DNA from 3 places in the Cryobacterium sp. Sr3 genome. Region 1 is predicted to be linked to each of the others. Evidence: predicted binding sites of a transcription regulator. Region 1 holds the regulator's gene; each other region holds the start of a gene.
The links. The regulator HrcA, encoded in region 1, represses chaperone genes, less so after heat shock. The targets are predictions, from matches to a motif close to TTNGCACTCGNNNNNNNCGAGTGCNAA.

Region 2: groES (co-chaperone GroES) is a predicted target of HrcA. The motif match lies at 3,603-3,629, and genes of this name have one in related genera.
Region 3: groL (chaperonin GroEL) is a predicted target of HrcA. The motif match lies at 4,773-4,799, and genes of this name have one in related genera.

What each region holds. Positions count from the first base shown of each region.
Region 1 covers NZ_SOFA01000009.1:33,777-40,374, reverse strand. Annotated here, with positions in the region: gene E3N94_RS02930 (PhoH family protein) at 1-930, opposite strand, end outside; gene E3N94_RS02925 (HIT domain-containing protein) at 980-1,357, opposite strand; gene E3N94_RS02920 (16S rRNA (uracil(1498)-N(3))-methyltransferase) at 1,380-2,120, opposite strand; gene dnaJ (molecular chaperone DnaJ) at 2,127-3,245, opposite strand; gene hrcA (heat-inducible transcriptional repressor HrcA) at 3,312-4,349, opposite strand; gene E3N94_RS02905 (DUF4870 domain-containing protein) at 4,517-4,963, shown strand; gene E3N94_RS02900 (DUF4870 domain-containing protein) at 5,000-5,377, shown strand; gene hemW (radical SAM family heme chaperone HemW) at 5,380-6,598, opposite strand, start outside.
Region 2 covers NZ_SOFA01000049.1:25,484-32,081, forward strand. Annotated here, with positions in the region: gene E3N94_RS15745 (ABC transporter substrate-binding protein) at 2-1,297, opposite strand; gene E3N94_RS15750 (ABC transporter substrate-binding protein) at 1,423-2,154, opposite strand; gene rarD (EamA family transporter RarD) at 2,201-3,160, opposite strand; gene groES (co-chaperone GroES) at 3,232-3,528, opposite strand; gene E3N94_RS15765 (methyltransferase domain-containing protein) at 3,656-4,855, shown strand; gene E3N94_RS15770 (DUF4190 domain-containing protein) at 4,881-5,291, opposite strand; gene E3N94_RS15775 (DUF4190 domain-containing protein) at 5,311-5,874, opposite strand; gene E3N94_RS15780 (DUF4190 domain-containing protein) at 5,972-6,340, opposite strand; gene tsaD (tRNA (adenosine(37)-N6)-threonylcarbamoyltransferase complex transferase subunit TsaD) at 6,480-6,598, opposite strand, start outside.
Region 3 covers NZ_SOFA01000007.1:57,068-63,665, forward strand. Annotated here, with positions in the region: gene E3N94_RS02540 (thioredoxin domain-containing protein) at 1-836, shown strand, start outside; tRNA gene E3N94_RS02545 (tRNA-Thr) at 910-982, shown strand; gene E3N94_RS02550 (nitroreductase family protein) at 999-1,577, opposite strand; gene msrB (peptide-methionine (R)-S-oxide reductase MsrB) at 1,581-1,982, opposite strand; gene E3N94_RS02560 (DUF3263 domain-containing protein) at 2,173-2,484, shown strand; gene E3N94_RS02565 (LytR C-terminal domain-containing protein) at 2,547-3,125, shown strand; gene E3N94_RS02570 (cold-shock protein) at 3,338-3,541, shown strand; gene E3N94_RS02575 (DUF3048 domain-containing protein) at 3,633-4,712, shown strand; gene groL (chaperonin GroEL) at 4,844-6,463, shown strand.

The DNA of each region.
Region 1 (6,598 bases):
TTCGTAGCGCTCGGCCTGCTTCTGCGCGTCGTATGCGGTCCAGGCGTCGACGATCCGGCCGACCAGGGAGTGCCGCACGACGTCGGCACTGCTCAGACGCACGAAACGGATGTCGTCGACCCCGTCGAGCACCCGGCTCACCAAGCGCAGCCCGCTCGAGCCCGCCGGAAGGTCAATCTGAGTGATGTCCCCGGTCACGACCATTTTCGAGCCGAACCCCAACCGGGTGAGGAACATCTTCATCTGTTCGGCAGTGGTGTTCTGCGCCTCATCGAGCACGACAAAGGAGGAGTTGAGCGTGCGGCCGCGCATATAGGCGAGCGGGGCCACCTCGATGGTTCCGGCTGCGAGCAGTTTGGGCACGAGTTCCGGGTCCATCATCTCGTTCAGGGCGTCGTACAGGGGGCGCAGGTACGGGTCGATCTTCTCGGTGAGGCTGCCCGGCAGGAAGCCGAGTCGTTCCCCGGCCTCGACGGCCGGGCGGGTGAGGATGATCCGTTCGACCTCCTTGCGCTGCAGCGCCTGCACGGCCTTGGCCATTGCCAGGTAGGTCTTGCCGGTTCCGGCCGGCCCGATCCCGAACACGATGGTGTCGGTGTCGATGGCGTCCACGTATTCCTTCTGCCCGATGGTCTTGGGGCGGATGCTCTTGCCGCGGGAGCTGAGGATGGCCGGGCCCAGACGTTCGGAAGGGCTCGTGGAACTGTCCGTGTCGAGCATCCGTGAGGAGGTGCTCACCTCGGACTCGGCGAGGTCACGCCCGCCGCGCACCATGAGCAGGAGCTCCTCGATCAGGCGACGCGCCGCCTCGACGTGCTCGGTCTCACCGATCAGGGTGACCTCGTTGCCGCGCACGTGCACGCTGACGCCGGGGTGTTCCTTCTCGACGGCGGCGAGCAGACGGTCGTCGGCGCCGAGCAGGCGCACCATGGCAATGCCGTCGACCGTGATGTGCACCTCGGCCTGGCCCGGCCCGGGCTCACCGGAAACCAAGCGTTCCCTCCCCGAGGGTTCCGCCGGCGGCCTGCGGGGCGAGCAGGTGAGCGTGGACGTGGAAAACGGTCTGCCCGACGGTGGCGCCGGTATTGAACACGAGCCGGAACTGGCCGTTGGACAGCCGGGCCGCCACAGCATCCGCCACCTCGATGAGTTCGGTCAGCAGCCCGGGGTCTCCGGCCGCGAGCTCGACCACGTTGCTGTACTCGGATGTTTTCGGCGTGATGACGACATGCACGGGCGCCTGCGGGGCGATGTCGGTGAAGGCGATGATCCGTTCGGTTTCGGCGACGATGGTCGCCGGGACCTCGCGCGCGGCGATGCGAGTGAAGATGGACGGTTCTTGGCCGGTGGAAGACATGTCTCTATCTTAAGCTCACGCGCTACCAGCGGCCGAGCGTCACGTTCAGGATGGAGAGGGCGGCCGGGCCGGCGGTGGAGGTGCGCAGCACATTGTCGCCCAGGCGCACCCGGGTGGCGCCTGCCTGCTCGAGCAGGGTCAGCTCGGCCGGGGAGATGCCGCCCTCGGGTCCGACGACGAGCAGGATATCCCGGTCGTCGGTCGGCGCCGCCTGCGAGGTCAGCCGTTCGCTCGCGGTGGGCTCCAGCAGCAGCATCCGGGTAGTGCCGGCCAGCTCGGCCAGCATTTTGGTGCTCGCCGGTTCCCCGACCGTGGGCAGCCACGCGCGAATCGACTGTTTCGAGGCCTCGCGCACAATGCTGGACCAGCGATCCCGGCCCTTCTTGATTTTGGCTCCCTCCCAGCGCGTCACGGAGCGGGATGCGGCCCACGGGATCACCCCGTCGATGCCGAGCTCCGTGGCCGCCTGCACAGCCAATTCGTCCCGGTCTCCCTTGGCGAGAGCCTGGACCAGACGGATGCGCGGCGTCAGCAGCGCGGTCACGGTCACCGTCTCGACGCGCAGGGTCAGCAGCCTCGCATCTGCGTCAACGACGGTGGCGGCGAGCATGAGCCCGGCCCCGTTCCCGATCTGCAGGCGCTCGCCCGGGCGCACCCGGCTGACGGTGACCGCGTGCCGGGCCTCGGCGCCGCCGATGCCGACGACCGCCCCCGGCACGCAATCGGCGGCGTGGAGCGCCTCATCGATGAAGAAGTGTGCCATCGACGCCTAGCCGCGAAACCGATCGCGCAGCTTGGCGAAAAGTCCCTGCTGAAAGGCGCTGAGGGCAGGAACCGGCGCCTTGTGGCGGGCCGCAAAGGCCTCGATCAGCTCCCGCTCCTTGTGGTCGAGACGGGTCGGTGTGACCACGTGCACGCCGACCTTCAGGTCGCCGCGTCCGTTCCCGCGCAGACGGGTTACGCCGCGGTCCTTGACCGTGATGATCTCAGCGCTCTGCGTGCCCGGCCTGAGCTCGACCTCGATGTCGCCGTCGAGCGCCTTGACGGTCGCGGATCTGCCGAGGATGGCATCCGTCATCGGCACCTCGAGGGTGCAGAGCAGGTCGTCGCCGTCACGGCTGAACACGTCGTGGTGGCGCACCTTCATCTCAAGGTAGAGGTCGCCGTTGGGACCGCCGGCCGGACCGGCCTCGCCGCTGCCGGGCATCTGCAGGCGCAGGCCCGTGTCGACCCCCGCCGGGATGTCGACGGGGACCGTGCGACGCGCTCGCACGCGGCCCTGGCCCTGGCAGGTGACGCAGGGAGTGGCGATGATCGTGCCGTAGCCGCGGCAGGAACCGCAGGGGCTGCTCGTCATGACATTGCCGAGCAGCGACCGCACGGCGCGCTGGATGGTGCCGGTGCCGTGGCAGATGTCGCAGGTGACGGGCGCGGTGCCCGGCTGGCAGCACGTGCCGCTGCAGGTCGCGCACATGATGGCCGTGTCGACCTCGAGCTCCCGGTGCGTGCCGAAGATGATCTCATCGAGGTCGAGGTCGACCCGGATCAGGGCATCCTGGCCGCGCTCTCGGCGCGACCGAGGCCCGCGGCTGGATCCCCCGCCGCCGAAGAAGGTCTCGAAAATGTCGCCGAAGTTGCCGAAGTTGCCGTCGAAACCGGCGCCTCCGCCGCCGCCCGAGCGGCCGTTGCCGCCACGGTCGTAGTTGTCGCGTTGCTTGACGTCGCTGAGCACGTCGTAGGCGTGCGTGACGGATTTGAAGCGCTCGGATGCATCCGCGCCCGGGTTCACGTCGGGGTGCAGCTGCCGGGCCAGCCTGCGGTAGGCCTTCTTGATCTCGTCGGTCGAGGCGTCGCGGGCAACGCCGAGTACTTCGTAATGGTCAGCCAAAGCTGGCTCTCCTAGGTCTGTTCTGAAATGTGGTGTTCCGCCGGCTTCTGGGCCGAGGGGAACTGGTCAATTCTCGCCGAGAAGGCGTGAAAGGTAGCGGGCGACCGCACGGACGGCCGCCATGTTGTTCGAGTAGTCCATCCGAGTGGGGCCGAGTACGCCGAGGCGCGCCAGGTTGCCGCCCTGCGAGGAGTAGCCGCTGGTGAGCACGGATGTCTCGGCCAGACCGAACGGGGCATTCTCCCGGCCGATACTGACGGACACGCCGTGCTGGTCAGAGGCCATCTCGCCGAACAGCCGCAGAAGCACGACCTGTTCCTCGATGGCCTCGAGCACCGGGAAAATGCTGCCGGTGAAGTCTTCCTCGGTGCGCACGAGGTTGGCGGCGCCGGCCATCACGAGCCGGTCCTGCCTGTTCGCGCCGACCTGGTCCCGCAGGGTGCCGGCGATCAGATCCACCGCCTCCTGCTGCTCGAGCGGGCCGAGGCCGGAGCCGGCGGTGAGAGAGCTGCCGGTAAGGGTGCTGGCGGCCTCGCTCATGCCCAGCCCGACCAGAGCAGAATTCAACCGGGTGCGCAGTTCGATCAGAACGGGTTCAGCCAGAGGCCGGGGCAGGTCGACGACGCGTTGCTCGACCCGTCCGGCATCCGTGATCAGAACCGACAGGAGGCGAGTCTCGGACAGGGGCACCAGTTCGATGTGGCGCACCTTCGCGCGGGACAGCGACGGATACTGCACCAGGGCGACCTGATGGGTGAGCTGCGAGAGCAGCCGCACGCTGCGGGCCAGCACCTCGTCAAGGTCGGCCGACTGACCGAGGAACGTCTCGATGGCTTGGCGCTGCGCCGCCGAGAGCGGGCGCAGATCGGCGAGATGGTCGACGAACAGGCGGTAGCCCTTATCGGTGGGGATGCGGCCCGACGAGGTGTGCGGAGCCGCGATCAACTCTTCCTCTTCGAGCAGGGCCATGTCGTTGCGGATCGTGGCCGCCGAGACCCCGAAGGAATGCCGGTCGACGATAGATTTGGAACCGACGGGTTCGCGGGAGGCTACATAGTCCTGAACGATCACACGCAGGACTTCGAGACTGCGATCGGACACCATGGCGCTCGCCTCCTCCCAGCGTCGCGAGTGCAGCATCGATTGGCACTCGCGGTATGTGACTGCCAATCATACCGCGACCGGCTGGGCTTACCCATTGCTCCCCAATGTTGGGGCGCAGTAACTTAGGCATGTAGCACCTCTTCCCCGGTGCACTGAAAGGCATGATCATGAGTAATTTCACTGGTCCCGGATCCGATGATCCGTACCAGGGCCAACGGCCGCCGCAACCGCCCTACCAGCCTGCCGCCCCGGGACCGTCGGCACCCCTGACGGAGGCGGATGACCGCCAATGGGCGTCCCTCGCACATCTGGGCGGGATCCTCATGTTCGTGCCGTCCCTGGTGCTGTGGCTGCTCTTCAAGGACCGCGGACCTCTGACCAGCGTCGAGGCGAAGGAAGCGCTCAACTTTCAGATCACGCTTCTGATCGGCTACTTCGCGATCAACTTTTTTGCAACGGTCATCGGCTTCCTCACATTCGGCATCGGCGGCGTCATCGGCGGTCTCGCCTGGGTGCTGTACATCCTCGGTGTTGTCTTCTCGGTGCTCGGCTACCTCCAGGCGAAGGACGGCAACCACTACCGGTACCCGTTCGCCCTGCGCCTGATCAAGTAGCCCGGCGCACTCGGTTTTTCTTCAGAAGGAGCACCAATGACCAATTCCACCCCACCACCGCCGCCCAACCCGAACCAGGCTCCCACCCCGATGAACCCGGCCGACGAGAAACTGTGGGCCACCCTCGTGCACGTCGGCGGCATTCTGTTCTATTTCGTGCCGGCCCTGATCGGCTACATCGTGCTCAAGGACCGCGGCCCGTTCATCCGGGCACACACCGCGACCGCACTGAACTTCCAGCTCACGCTCCTGATCGCCTACGCGGTCGGCGGCGTCCTGACGATCATCCTCGTCGGCTACCTCGTTCTCCTGGCTGCCTCCGTTCTGATGGTCGTGTTCGGCATCATGGCCGCCTTGGCCGCAAACCGGGGCGAGTACTACACGTATCCGCTGTCGATCAAGTTCGTGAACTGAGTTCAGTCGGCGAGCAGGCGGCGCACGACGGCATCCGCCAGGAGGCGTCCTCTGAGGGTCAGTTCGATCGAACCGAAGAGGGCTGCTTTCGCGTCGATGAGTTCGTCGGCGATGAGTCCCGCCACCTCGTGGCGCCTGAGCGGGCTGAGCGAGTCGATGGGGATACCCTCGCGGATTCGGGTGAGCAAGAGCACCCGCTCCACCTCCTGAGTGGCCGCATCGAGGGTCTCCCGCCCGGCGGCCGGTGAGTCGCCGGCGCGAATCCGATCACCGTAGGCCGACGGATGCTTGACGTTCCACCAGCGCACCCCACCGATGTGGCTGTGGGCTCCGGGCCCCACACCCCACCAGTCCTGGCTGCGCCAGTAGGCGAGGTTGTGGCGCGAGCGGTGCGCGTCATCCGTCGCCCAGTTGCTGACCTCATACCAGCCGTAGCCTGCCGAGGACAGTAGGTCGTCGGCCAGCTCATAGAACTCGGCCTGAACGTCGTCATCGACAGGGGCCAGTTCGCCGCGCTTGATCTGGCGGGCCAGCTTGGTGCCCTCCTCGACGATAAGCGAGTAGGCGCTGACGTGGGTGGGAGCCTGCCGGATGGCGTGCTCGAGGCTGGTGCGCCAATCGACGAGGGTCTCCCCCGGTGTGCCGTAGATCAGGTCGAGGGACACGTCGAGGCCGGCCTCGCGCGCCCACTGCACCACAAGCGGCACCCGCTCGGGGTCGTGGGTGCGCTCGAGGGTGGCCAGCACGCTCGGTACCGCGGACTGCATGCCGAAGGATACCCGGGTGAAGCCGGACTCGGCGAGGCGGCCGAGGTAGGCGGCGTCGACGGAGTCGGGGTTCGCCTCGGTGGTCACCTCGGCGCCGGGTGCGATCCCCCAGGTGGAGCGCACGGCCTCCAGCATCCGCACCAGGTCGTCGGCCGGGAGCAGGGTGGGGGTGCCGCCGCCGAAGAAGACGGTCGCCGCCTGGCGGGCCGGCACGCCCGACTGAGTCAGGATCCGGCCGGCCGACTGGACCTCGGTGATCGCCTGGCCGGCATAGTCATGCTGGCTCGCGCCCCGCAACTCGGTGGCGGTATAGGTGTTGAAGTCGCAGTAGCCACAGCGGACCCGGCAGAACGGCACGTGCAGGTAGACGCCGAAATCGCGCTGGGCTGCTCCCACGGCGGCCGAGGCCGGCAGCAGTCCGTCGCTGGGTGCGGGGTCGCCGAGGGGAAGGGCA
Region 2 (6,598 bases), on a different contig from region 1:
ACTAGTTGATGCGCTTGTACGTGTTGTCTTCGAGGTACTCGTAGACGCCGATGGTTGCCTCGGTCGGGTCGCCGTTCTCATCGAACGTGACCGGGCCGGAGAAGCCCTCGTAGTCGACCTGGTCGCCGGCCGCGAGGGCTTTAGCCGCCGCGGTGAAGTCGGAGACCGTGGTGCCGTCGCCGGTTCCCCCAGAGACCTGGCGGAGGTGCTTGGAGATGGCCTCACCTGAGACGTCGTTGGCCGCGTAGGCGGCCAGCGCGACGAGCATGACGGCGTCGTAAGATTCTGCCGCGTAGCTGAAGTCGGTCAGGGTGGGGTCGATCTCCTTGAGACGATCGGTGAAGTCGCCGAGGGTTCCTACGTCGAGGCCGGGCAGCGTGCCCTTGGCACCGGTGATGATGCCGGCGTCGAAGTCCTTGCTGTAGTCGGACAGGTTGCCGTCCACGAAGTACAGGTTGCCACCGGGGAAGCCGGAGCCGACCAGTGCGGGGGTGATGACCTTGGCCTGGTCGAACGTGATCAGGGCGATCGCGTCGGGGTTGGCGGCGGTCACTTCGGAGATCTGAGCGGCGAAGTTGGAGTCACCCTCGTTGAACAGGGACGTGGCGACAACCTCGCCGCCCGCAGCCTCGAAGGCGGTCGTCGTGGACTCGGCCAGGCCGGTGCCGTACGAGTCGTTGAGCACGATCAGACCGAGGGTGCTGTTGCCGTCGTCGGCGATCTGGGTGCCCAGGACTTCACCCTGCAGCAGGTCGGACGGGGCGGTGCGCCAGTAGAGGTCCTTGTCGGCGTACTTCGTGAAGTCCGCCGAGGTGTTGGCCGGTGAGAACTGCACGACGCCCGCGCCGGTGATCTGGTCGATCACGGTCTTGGAGACGCCGGAGGATGCCGCGCCGATGATGGCGGAAACCTTCTGCGAGAGAAGGTCGGTCACCGAACCGGTCGCGGTGTCCGTCGTGGTGTCGCCGGAGTCACGGAAGATGGCCTCAACGGTCAATCCGAGGTTCGCGTCGTTGATGTCCTTGACGGCCAGGGCGACGCCGGCTTCTTCGGGCGGGCCGAGGAAGGCCAGGGCGCCACTCTGGGGAAGGATGGTGCCGACCTTCAGGGTCAGGTCACGGTCGCCGGCCGTGATGGCCTGGGCGTCTCCGCTCGCGGCGGGGGCTTCCGATGCAGCCGGCTCAGTGGTGTTGCTGCTGCAGCCGGTGAGCAGAAGTGCACTGACGCCGACCAAGGCGACTCCAGTGACGACTGCCCGAACTGAGCGGGAGGCCGAGGCCTTCGCGAATACGCTCATGTTGCTCCTTGGGACTAGGAATGAGAAATGACAGCGGTCGATTGACTGCCGTTCTGTCACATTATTGACAGGAATCGCGCGAAACAAGGCAACCGGGTTACATCCGTGTAACGCAGACCAAATCGTTACGATCGGCGGCCGGTGACGCCCTGATAAGCGATCTGTTGCGCATCGGCCAGCGCGGCCGCACATTCTCCCCAAGATGCGCAGGCGAACGCCCCGGTACTGACCTGGTCGAGAGCGGGCCTGATCGACGCCGCACCGTCGTCTCCGGCCCGTGCTGCGGCCAGGGCGCTCAAGACGACTCCGTCATAGGCTTCACCGCCGCCGGCAGTGTCGACCAGCCCTGGATCGAGGGTGCGCAGGCGCGCTGCGAAGCCGTCACTGGCGGCCAGCGGCGTGCCTCCGTTCGCGAAGTCGCCGAGCCACAGCAGTACCACCGGCGCCGCCGCGACGGCGGCCGCCAGATCGCCCGGCATCGGAACGGTGGCGTCCCACAGCACGACGTCGACGCCACGAGCCAACAAGTCGGTCAGCGACGTCGCCGGGTCGACGGCGGAGTCGCGGTGGATGATCTCGATCGGAGTCCCGAGAATTCGGCCCTGCTCGGTGATCTCCCGGGCGGCCAGTTCGGAGCCGGCCACCTGTGCCGCACCACTGGCCGCCGCCGGGCCCGTCATGGGGAACAGAGTTCCGAGGCGCACGGTCCCGTCACCGGACGGAGCCACCACGACGGACGCGGCGGCAGCGGGCTCGACTGAGGGCGGCGCGACCTCAGCCCTACATCCGGACAGCAGGAGCACGCAGGCCAGCGCCCCGACGAGGATGACGGGCAGGGAAGTCGACGCAGTGCGCATCCGGTGTCCTTTCACATACGAGGTGCGTCCCCGAGCGTAGCGGGGCTCAGACCGGTTCAAGGGACGCACGCCGGGGCGCGCGTCCGGTGAGGACCATGTCGGTCGTGAGAACGACCAGCGCCACCCAGACCAGTGCGAAACCGACCCAGCGCTCGGGCGGCATGGGCTCGAGCAGCACGAAGACGCCGACCAGGAACTGCAGGATCGGAGCGAAGTACTGGATCAGACCCATGTATGTCAGAGGCAGGCGCCGGGCCGCGGCGGCGAAGAACAACAGCGGCACAGCGGTCACAACACCTGCTGCCAGCAGCCCCACGGTATGCCAGATGGACACGCTTCCGAAGGTGAGACCGGAGACAGAGGCCACCACGATCAGCTGCACCACGGCGATGGGTGCGAGCCAGACCGTTTCGAGGGTGAGTCCGGCGACGGCATCGACGTCGCGGCCGACCCTTTTCTTGATCAATCCGTAGAATCCGAACGAGAACGCGAGGATGAGCGACACCCACGGCAGCGAGCCGTAGCCGACGGTGAGCACGACGACGGCCCCGAGGCTGATTCCCACGGCCACCCACTGCAGCAGGCGCAGCCTCTCGCGCAGCAGAATGACGCCGAGGAACACGGTCACGATCGGGTTGATGAAGTAGCCGAGGGCTGCCTCGACCACGTGGCCGCTGAGGGCGGCGAAGACGTAGGTCTGCCAGTTGACGAAGATCAGCAGGCCGGCCAGACCCATGGTGAACACGATGCGAGGCCTCCGCAGCAGCGCGAGGAAGGACTTCCACTTGCGCGTGACCGTGATCAGCAGTGCGCAGAACACCAGGGAGAAGAGAACCCGCCAGGCCACGATCTCGAAGGCACCACTGGGCGCGAGGAGCAGAAAGTAGAGCGGCAGCGTGCCCCAGAGGGCGTAGGCGAGGACCGCGTAGATCAGTCCCTTGCTCTGCTCCGACCGCGCCGGGCGGGCCGCGCGGATTTTCCCGGGTGGAAGAGCGTCTTGCGCCACAGCGGACCTTTCTTAACGACGAATCCCGGATGGCCAGGGCCATCCGGGATTCTACCGTTGCGTGGGTGTGGCTAGCGAACGACGACTGCGAGCACGTCGCGGGCCGACAGGACGAGGAGGTCCTCACCACCGAACTTGACTTCGGTTCCACCGTACTTGGAGTAGATCACCTTGTCGCCGACGGCGACGTCGAGTGGAATGCGGTTGCCGTTGTCGTCAATGCGGCCGGGGCCGACTGCGACAACTTCGCCCTCCTGGGGCTTTTCCTTGGCGGTGTCAGGAATGACCAGACCTGATGCGGTGGTCTGCTCTGCGTCGACCTGCTTGATGACGATGCGATCCTCGAGCGGCTTGATGGAGACCGACACGGTTGACCTCTTTCTTAGCTAAGACATAGTTAGCAGACTCACAGCGAGAGTGCCAAGACGAGTTTAGGGCGCATCTGGCACTCACGCAACGTGAGTGCCAGATGCGTCGTGTTGATAGGTTTACACGATGGAACGCTCAGAGCTCGTCGAGCTGTTATCGCCGGGCGGTTTGCGCCTGCTGGACTCGTTGCCGCCGTACGACGCGGCCGCCGACGTCGTGCGGGTGGTGAGCGAACTGCGCAAGGCCGGACACAGCCCCGAGCTGGTCACCGCGGTGCTCAGCCAGTCCCGGCTCCGAGCCAGGGCCGTGCCCAAGTTCGGCGAGTTCGCCGGCCGCATGCTGTTTACGGAGGCCGGCCTCGAGCAGGCCACCCGGCTGCGGGTGGCGGCGCTGCACGCCGGCCGCTTCGCGGGCGCGTCCCTGAACCGGGTCGTCGACCTCGGCTGCGGCATCGGAGGCGACGCCATGGCCCTGGCCGCCATGGACCTCACGGTGACGGGGGTGGACGCCGACGAGGTGACCGCGACCGTCGCCAGCTACAACCTGGCTCCGTTCGAGAACGCGAGCGTTCTGCACTCGTCCGCGGAAGACGTCGACCTGGCCGGCTTCGACGCCGCCTGGCTCGACCCGGCCCGGCGCACCGCCGGGCACTCCAACACCTCGCGCCTGACCCGGCCGGAGGACTACTCCCCGCACCTCGATTTTGTCTTCGGTCTCAGTGAGCGGATGCCCGTCGGCGTCAAGCTCGGGCCGGGCCACGACCGCGAGCTGATCCCCGCGGAAGCCGAGTCGCAGTGGGTCTCCGTGGACGGCAAGCTCGTGGAGATGGGGCTGTGGTTCGGAGCACTGGCGCGCGCCGGCATCCGTCGCTCCGCCCTGCTGCTCGGCCGGACCGGGATCCACGAACTGACCGCGCCCCACGACAGCACGGATGCCCCGGTGGGAGTGCTGGGCGACTACCTGTACGAGCCGGACGGCGCGATCATCCGTGCCCGTCTGATCGGGGACCTGGCCCGGTCGCTCGACGCGTCGATGCTGAGCGAGGGGATCGCGTATTTCACCTCCGAGACCCTGCAACGCACGCCCTTCGCCACCGCATTCCGGGTGCTCGAGGTGCTGCCGGTCGACGAGAAGAAGCTGCGGCTGGGCCTACAAGAACGCCGCATCGGCACTCTCGAGATCAAGAAACGCGGCGTGGACGTCGACCCGGCCACCCTGCGCACTCGACTGAAGCTCAAAGGCCCCGAGTCGGCGACGCTCGTGCTCACCCGGGCCGCCGGCCACCGGGTGGCTCTGCTGGTGGAGCGGATTCCGCCACTCGACTGAGGCCAGCGGCGAAGGACAGCATGGCTCAGCCGGGCACGACCGTCAGCACCTGTGTGACGATCAACACCCACCCGACCGCGAGGACCAGCCCGGCCAGCCCGGTCCACAGCCCGTAGGCCCACGCGGTGCCGGCACGGCGCTCGGTCACGCGGGCCATCACGGCCAGCACGACCGCGGCCAGGGAGAGCGCCGCACCCCAGACGCCGAAGACCGCGATCAGCAGCCCCAGCAGCCCGAAGACGAGCGATGCGATGGACAGCCCGCCCTGGCCTGCCTGCGCGGTCAGCTCGCTGTCGGTGTAGACGTACGGCACCCATTCGGTAGGGGCTGTGATGGTCGACGCGTAGTCCAGCTCCCCCGGAGCGGGCGCCGGAGGCCGGGTGAGGTCGACCCGGAAGTCATCGTTGCGGGACCAGTCCCGTTCCTCCCCAACCATCCCCGCTGCTATCTTCCGCTCAGTACGACGAGTTGGGGATGGTGGCGAAGAAGACAGACCAGATCACGATACTGACCAGTGCCAGACCGACGCCGATGAACCCCGTGATCAGCCCGGTCAGCCAGAAGCCCCTCGCCTGCGGCTCCTTCGACTTACCGAGGAAGCCCAGGACGACCGCGGCGGCGGGGATGAACAGTCCGAGGATGCCACCCACAATCGGGAGGAACACGATCGGCGAGCCGAGCACGCCGATAACGCCGGCGACCAGCGCCAAGATGCTGAAAATCGGCTGCTTCGCGGCGACCGCACCGAAGGGCGACGAATACGCGTCGCCATGGGCAGGCGCCTGGGTCATCGCCGGGGTGTCGTAGCCGGGCGGCGGGGTCGCGGCGCCGTAGGCGGGCGGGACGGAGGCCGACGGGGTCGGGCCGTTGTACGCCGGCGGGGCGGCGGACGCCCCCTGCTCGTCGCGCGGGATATCGGGGACCTGCGGCACGTCAGGCACCTCCGGCACGCCGGGCACCTGGGGCACGTCAGGCACGCGGGGCACGTCAGAGTTGCTGGGGTTGTTGGAATCGCTCATGCGAATTCATTCCTTTCCGGACGACGGGGTGGCGTCGCTAATTGCATATCGGGTCACGGGTCATCGACGCGCAGGGTTTCTGCCCGTGGCCACCGGGTCAGTAGGTATTGAGCAGGGTCGGGTCGTTCGCGATCGCGATCATCAACGGGATCAGCAGGACGACGGCCAGGAGCTGAGCCGCCAGGCCGGCGTAGCCGACAATGAGGCCGGCAATCGCGAGTCCCCGTCCCTTTTCTCCGGTCTTCCCGATCTGGCTCAGACCGATGTGGCCGGTGATGATGCCGACCAGGGAGATCCCGAGCACCGAGGTCACGAGCGACACAATGGACAGCACGTTGTACTTCTCGGATGGGCCCTGCGGCGCGTAGGGCTGAGGGTAGCCCGGCTGGGCGTAGGCCGGAGCGGCCTGCGCCGCCGGCGGCTGGAACATGGGCGGGTTAACCGGCGGCTCGTTGGGGTCGGTCATGTCGATTGCTCCTTCGGGAATGGTGCATCTGGGCTGCCAATCTGGCTCCCAGCCGGACAAGGTGTTGATCGCACGAACAAACGTCGCCTGCCGAAGCTAGAATACCCGTCCGGTGGCGAAATACCGGTGGGAGGGGGTTTCAGACCTGGATCTCGGAGACCGGAAGGGTGGAGTCCGCCCCGAACTCCAGTGACGAAGGCGCATGCCCGGCCATGATCAGCTGCGCCCCGAGGGCGGCGATCATGGCGCCGTTGTCGG
Region 3 (6,598 bases), on a different contig from region 1:
TCCGCGAGGAGCAGAAGAAGAAGGACCGCCGTTACCGGGTCGCCCTGCGCAGCGGAATCGCCGTCGCCGGCGTCGCCATTGCCGCGGTCATCGTCGTGGTCATCATCAACTCGATTCCCCCGGTCGGCCCCGGTCCGGCGAACATGGCCAGTGACGGCGTGCTGATCTCCGAGGGGATGACCCCGGTCACGACCTCTGCACTCCAGCCCGAGGCCAAGCCGATACCGTCCAAGCCGGATGCGACCGGCACGGTCGCCGACATTCGCGTCTACGCCGACTACCTCTGCCCGTTCTGCAGCGAGTTCGATGCCGCCAACAGTGAGCAGATCAGCCAATGGGTCACGTCGGGTGCCGCGACCGTGGAGATCCACCCGGTTTCGATCCTGACCCACAAGTCCTCCGGCACGAAATACTCGCTTCGGGCTGCGAACGCCGCCGCATGTGTGGCCAATTACGCCCCCGCAAACTTCTACGACTTCAACGCCATCCTGTTCCAGGAACAGCCCAAGGAGGGCACTGCCGGTCACGACGACGCGGCCATCAAGGGCCTCGTGAAGGACGCCGGCGTGAGCGACCGGGTGTCGCAGATCAACGCGTGCATTGACGATACGACCTTCAAATCGTGGGTCATCGCATCCACCGACCGGGCTCTGTCCGGTCCGTTGCCGAACACCGAGGTCGAGGCCATCACCGGCACACCCACCGTGCTCGTCAACGGAAAGCAGTACGTCGGCGCACTCGACGACCCGAGGGAGTTCGCGGCCTTCGTGCTACAGGCGGCCGGCGCGACCTACTCCACCTCGACGCCGACCCCCGAGCCGGCACCGGCAGGGTAGTCGCCCCGCTTCGATGGCGGCACAGCACGGGTTCGTCATTTAGGATGATTAGTCAAGGCGTCAATCGCCTCATGCCGGCCTGGCGCAATTGGTAGCGCACCACTCTTGTAAAGTGGGGGTTACGGGTTCAAGTCCCGTGGCCGGCCCTGTTCTCTCATCGCTTCAGATCGTGATTCTCTCGGTGACGGTTTCCTCGAGGGCGCTGAGAAAATCCGTCGGATCGATCGGCGAGCGCACGCCCGGTTTTGCATCGGCCGGAATGCCCCCGACGTACAGCCAGCCGAGCAATTCTTCCGAGGCCGCGAGGCCGTGGGTTTCGTTCACCGGCTGCGTGCGGGCCAGGGCGCCGGAACGCCACATGACGCCCCAGCCCTGGGCGGCGAGGAGAAGGCTCAGCATGTGGGCGACACCGGCCGCGACGGCGTCCTGTTCCCAGACCGCCACCGTGTCGCTTTCGCGACGGCTCGCGACCACGGCGATCAGAAGTTCGGCGCGCAGCGGCTTAGCGGCCAGCCTGGCGGCTTCGGCGCCGTTCAGCCCGGCGGCCTCGACCATGGCCTCGCCCAGGCGGCGCCGGGCGTCACCGCGCAACTCGATCAGCCGCCACGGACGCAGAGCGCCATGGTCGGCGACACGGGCCGCGACAGCCACCAAAGGCAGCAGTTCCGCATGGCTCGGTGCCTGCCCGGTGACCTTGGAGTGGGAGCGTCGATGATTGACCGTATCAAGGAGGTCGGGCAACGCTTACTCGACCGGCTTGAAATTGAGCGAGATGGAGTTCATGCAGTACCGGTCGCCGGTGGGCGTTCCGAATCCGTCGTCGAAAACGTGGCCCAGGTGAGAGCCGCACTTAGCACAGCGCACCTCGGTGCGCACAACCCCGAGGGTGCGGTCTTCGAGGAGTTCAACGGCCTCGGGACGCACCGATTCGTAGAAGCTCGGCCAGCCGCAACCGGAGTCGAACTTCGTGCCGCTTTTGAACAGCTCGGCATTGCAAGCCCCGCAGGTGTAAATCCCGGAGCGGCCCTCATCGAGGAGCTCGCCGGCCCACGCCCGCTCGGTGGCGGCGCCGCGCAGTACGGCGTACTGCTCGGGGCTCAGCTCCGCGCGCCACTGCGCATCCGACTTCTCGACCTCGTAGTCCATGTTCCGTTCCTTCCTGCTCGACCCCGGAGAGGCCGAAATCTGTCCGTATCAACACTAAACTCGCCAGACCGCGGTGGTATTCCTCGATCAGGAGCCCGGCAGGATTTTCCACCTTGGACAGCACGGCCAACGGCCCAGCGAGTACGCAGGCATCGACAATTAGGATTGCAGAGATCGAGGGAGGTGGCACGTGGACGGAGCTCCCGGCTCGTCGACTCCCGCGGAGCCTGCCTCGGAGTCCTCCTCGCCGGCAGGCTTGTCCGCGCGCGACCGGTTGATCCTCGCCTTCGAGCGGCAGTGGTGGAAGCATGCCGGCGCCAAGGAACAGGCGATCCGGGCCGAGTTCGGCCTCTCGGCCGCCCGGTACTATCAACTACTGGGGGTTGTGATCGACTCGCCGCTGGCCCTGGCCCACGACCCGATGCTGGTGAAACGCCTGCAGCGGCTGCGCGACGCCCGGTCGCAGGCAAGGGGCCGCCGGTCGCTACAGTCCACCGATTGACTCCCTGACCTGCACCCTTCCCGTGTCTCATCACCACTACAAAGGATCTGACCAGCCTCACGATGCCGAATTCCTACGCTAAAGACCGCTTCGACCACTTCCCGCACTTCCTGGAGCGGGTGGGGGCCCACCGCGCGCCCGGCAAGAAAGGGCGCGGCTGGGTCGCAGTGTGGTGGTCTCTTGGCGCAACCGTGCTGCTGGTCGGAATCGGAGTCGTCGGCCTGGCCGTCCTGAACAACAACCTGAACTTCGAGTTGCCGGGCACGGCGACGACTGCTGACAGCACGGCCGAGCCGAGCGCCACTGCGAGTGACACTCCGGCGCCGGTGCCGACGCCGGCCGCGACCGTGGACCCTGACTCGACCGTGACCGTTTTGAACGGGACCGCCGGCGAGGGGATCGCCCGGTCCGTTGGCGATCTCCTCGAGGCGGAGGGCTGGACGATCGAAGAGCTGGACAACGCGAGCACGGAGGATGTGCAGACGACGACGGTTTACTACGCCGACGCGGACCTGGAGGGAGCGGCCCGCGGAGTCGCGGAGTCACTGCCCGGCTCGGAGGTGCTGCTTTCAAGCGATTTCGCCGATTCCGCAGCGGACCTGACCGTTGTTGTCGGCGCCGACTACGAGCCGGCCGAATAGCCGTCGCCTATACGTCCGGCGCTCGCGCGTCAACCCCCTTTCGTTCTTCCGGAGCTTCCGTAAATTGGGCGTTGGTCCCTCATTTTGTTTGTCCGGGCGTTCTCGCAAGAGACGTATTCCATCGGTCGAATGCAATGGACGCAATCCTTGCGCCAGGCCCGGTACGGCCAGCGGGCGCGTGTCGACGAATTCACAGCAACAAGGAGTTATACATGGCGAACGGAACCGTCAAATGGTTCAACGCTGAAAAGGGTTTCGGCTTCATCACCGTCGATGGAGGTGGCCAGGACGTCTTCGTCCACTACTCGGCCATCGACATGCACGGCTACAAGGTTCTGGAAGAGGGACAGCACGTCATCTTCGAACTGGGTACAGGGGCAAAGGGGCCCCAGGCAGAAGCGGTTCGTCCGATCTGATCCAGCGGGGGATGTTCCAGCGGTCGACCGCAGGGTCGGGTCGCTCCCAGGCATGTGTGCGCGGCAGTGCAGCCGCGTTAGGGTTTGGGGCGTGACAACGAAAATAGTGGTTCAAGCGCAGCGACGAAGTGCGGCACCGAGAATCCGGTCCATCCGGATGCTCGGGGTCGTCCTTCTGCCGCCCCTTCTGCTGGTCTCCGCATGCGCCAGTGACGCGCCGAAGCCGCCGGCAAGCTCGACCAGCACGCCCTGGAACTCCACCTTCGAGTCGGCCGCAGACCCGGCGGTCGCCCCATTGCGTGGCACGAGTGTGCCGGCCGGGAGCCTCCAGAACCCTGCCCTCTCGGTGAAGATCGACAACCACGAAGCGGCCAGGCCGCAGCTCTCTCTCGAGCGCGCCGACATCGTCTTCGAAGAACTGGTCGAGGGCGGGCTGACCCGTTATGTCGCGGTCTGGCATTCCGACGTGCCTGAACTCGTCGGGCCGGTGCGATCGATCCGACCCATGGACCCGGACATCATCGCGCCCTTCGGCGGAATCATGGCTTATTCCGGCGGCCAACAGAAATTCATCGACCTGATGGACGCGACGGATGTCGTCAGCGCCGCTTTCGATACCGACGACACCGGCCTCTTCGCGCGTTCGGATGACCGGGAAGCCCCGCACAACGTCATCCTCCAGGCCTCAGCGCTCGTCGCGCGGAACGCCACCGTGCCGCCGCCGAATCAGCAATTTGCCTACTCCGCGACCGTGCAGGGATCGTCCGCGGCCGTCGACGGCGCGCCCGTCGCGGCGATCAACTCCACCTTCTCCACCGCCCGTTGGCCCGGCTGGACGTGGGATGCGGCCGGTGCTGCCTACCTGCGCTCGCAGGAGGGCGCACCTGACCTCGACGCCACCGGTGCGCAGCTGCGGGCGACCAACGTCCTGGTCCTGCGGGTCGCGATCGACGGCACCTACGGAGATGTTCCCACGACGACAATGATTGGTTCGGGGGAAGCCTGGGTGTCGGCCGGCGGCAAGTCCGTGCATGCGGTCTGGTCCAAGGCCGACCAGACCGCTCCCATCCGTCTCGTCGATGACTTCGGCGTGACGATTCGTCTCGCCGCCGGTAACACCTGGATCGAGCTGGTGCCGTCGGACCGAGGCACGGTTGTGCTGGTGCCGTAGCCGCGGCCGCGGCACCTTGCCGTTCACTTGCACTCTCGACCCCAGAGTGCCAGAATCTACTTGGCACTCTCTCTGTTTGAGTGCCAACCCATCACCGTTTTGGTAACGTCCGGGAGGGACGAGAAACACATATGGCAAAGATCATTGCTTTCAACGAAGAGGCCCGTCGCGGCCTTGAGCGTGGCCTGAACATCCTCGCTGACACTGTCAAGGTCACCCTCGGCCCGCGCGGACGTAACGTGGTGCTGGAAAAGAAGTGGGGCGCTCCCACGATCACCAACGATGGCGTGTCCATCGCCAAGGAGATCGAACTCGACGACCCGTACGAGAAGATCGGTGCCGAGCTCGTCAAGGAGGTCGCCAAGAAGACCGATGACGTCGCGGGCGACGGAACCACCACCGCCACCGTCCTGGCTCAGGCGCTCGTTCGTGAAGGCCTGCGCAACGTCGCGGCCGGAGCAGACCCGATCAGCCTCAAGCGTGGCATCGAGAAGGCCACGGCCGCCGTGATCGCTGAGCTCATCGCCAACGCCAAAGAGGTCGAGACCAAGGAAGAGATCGCGGCCACCGCTTCCATCTCCGCCGGTGACGCCGAAATCGGCGCCATCATCGCCGAGGCCATCGACAAGGTCGGCAAGGAGGGTGTTGTCACCGTCGAGGAGTCGAACACTCTCGGCACCGAGCTCGAGCTCACCGAGGGCATGCGCTTCGACAAGGGCTTCCTGTCCGCCTACTTCGTGACCGACCCCGACCGTCAGGAAGCGGTCTTCGAAGACCCCTACATCCTGATCGTCAACTCCAAGGTCTCCAACATCAAGGACCTGCTCCCCATCGTGGACAAGGTCATCCAGACCGGCAAGCAGCTCCTCATCATCGCCGAGGACGTCGACGGCGAGGCCTTGGCCACGCTCGTGGTGAACAAGATCCGCGGAATCTTCAAGTCGGTCGCCGTCAAGGCTCCCGGCTTCGGCGACCGTCGCAAGGCCCAGCTGCAGGACATCGCCATCCTCACCGGTGGACAGGTCATCAGCGAAGAGGTCGGTCTCAAGCTCGAGAACGTCACGCTTGACCTCCTCGGCAACGCGCGCAAGATCGTCATCACCAAGGACGAGACCACCATCGTCGAAGGCGCCGGAGACCCCGAAGCCATCGCCGGACGTGTCCAGCAGATCCGCAGCGAGATCGAAAACACCGACAGTGACTACGACCGCGAGAAGCTCCAGGAGCGTCTCGCCAAGCTCGCTGGCGGAGTCGCAGTCATCAAGGCCGGCGCCGCGACGGAGGTTGAGCTCAAGGAGCGCAAGCACCGCATCGAGGATGCCGTCCGCAACGCGAAGGCTGCCGTCGAAGAGGGCATCGTCGCCGGTGGTGGCGTTGCGCTGATCCAGGCCGGCAAGACCGCGTTCGAGAAGCTCGAGCTGGTCGGCGACGAGGCAACGGGAGCGAACATCGTCAAGGTTGCCATCGACGCTCCACTCAAGCAGATCGCCCTCAACGCCGGCATGGAGCCGGGCGTTGTCGCCGACAAGGTGCGCAACCTGCCGATCGGTTGGGGCCTCAACGCCGCGACCGGTGAGTACGTCGACATGCTCGCGGCCGGAATCAATGACCCGGTGAAGGTCACCCGTTCCGCGCTGCTGAACGCAGCGTCGATCGCCGGACTGTTCCTCACCACCGAGGCCGTAGTCGCCGACAAGCCGGAGAAGAACGCTGCTCCGGCCGGCGACCAGGGCGGCGGAATGGACTTCTAAGTCCACACCGCTTCACCGCTTCACAACACAGGGCGCCTCCGCCGGGAGGCGCCCTGTGTCGTTAATGCAGGCCTCGCTAAAACAGGCCTCGCTAAAACAGGCGTCGTCAAAACAGGCGTCGCCAATGCGCAGGCC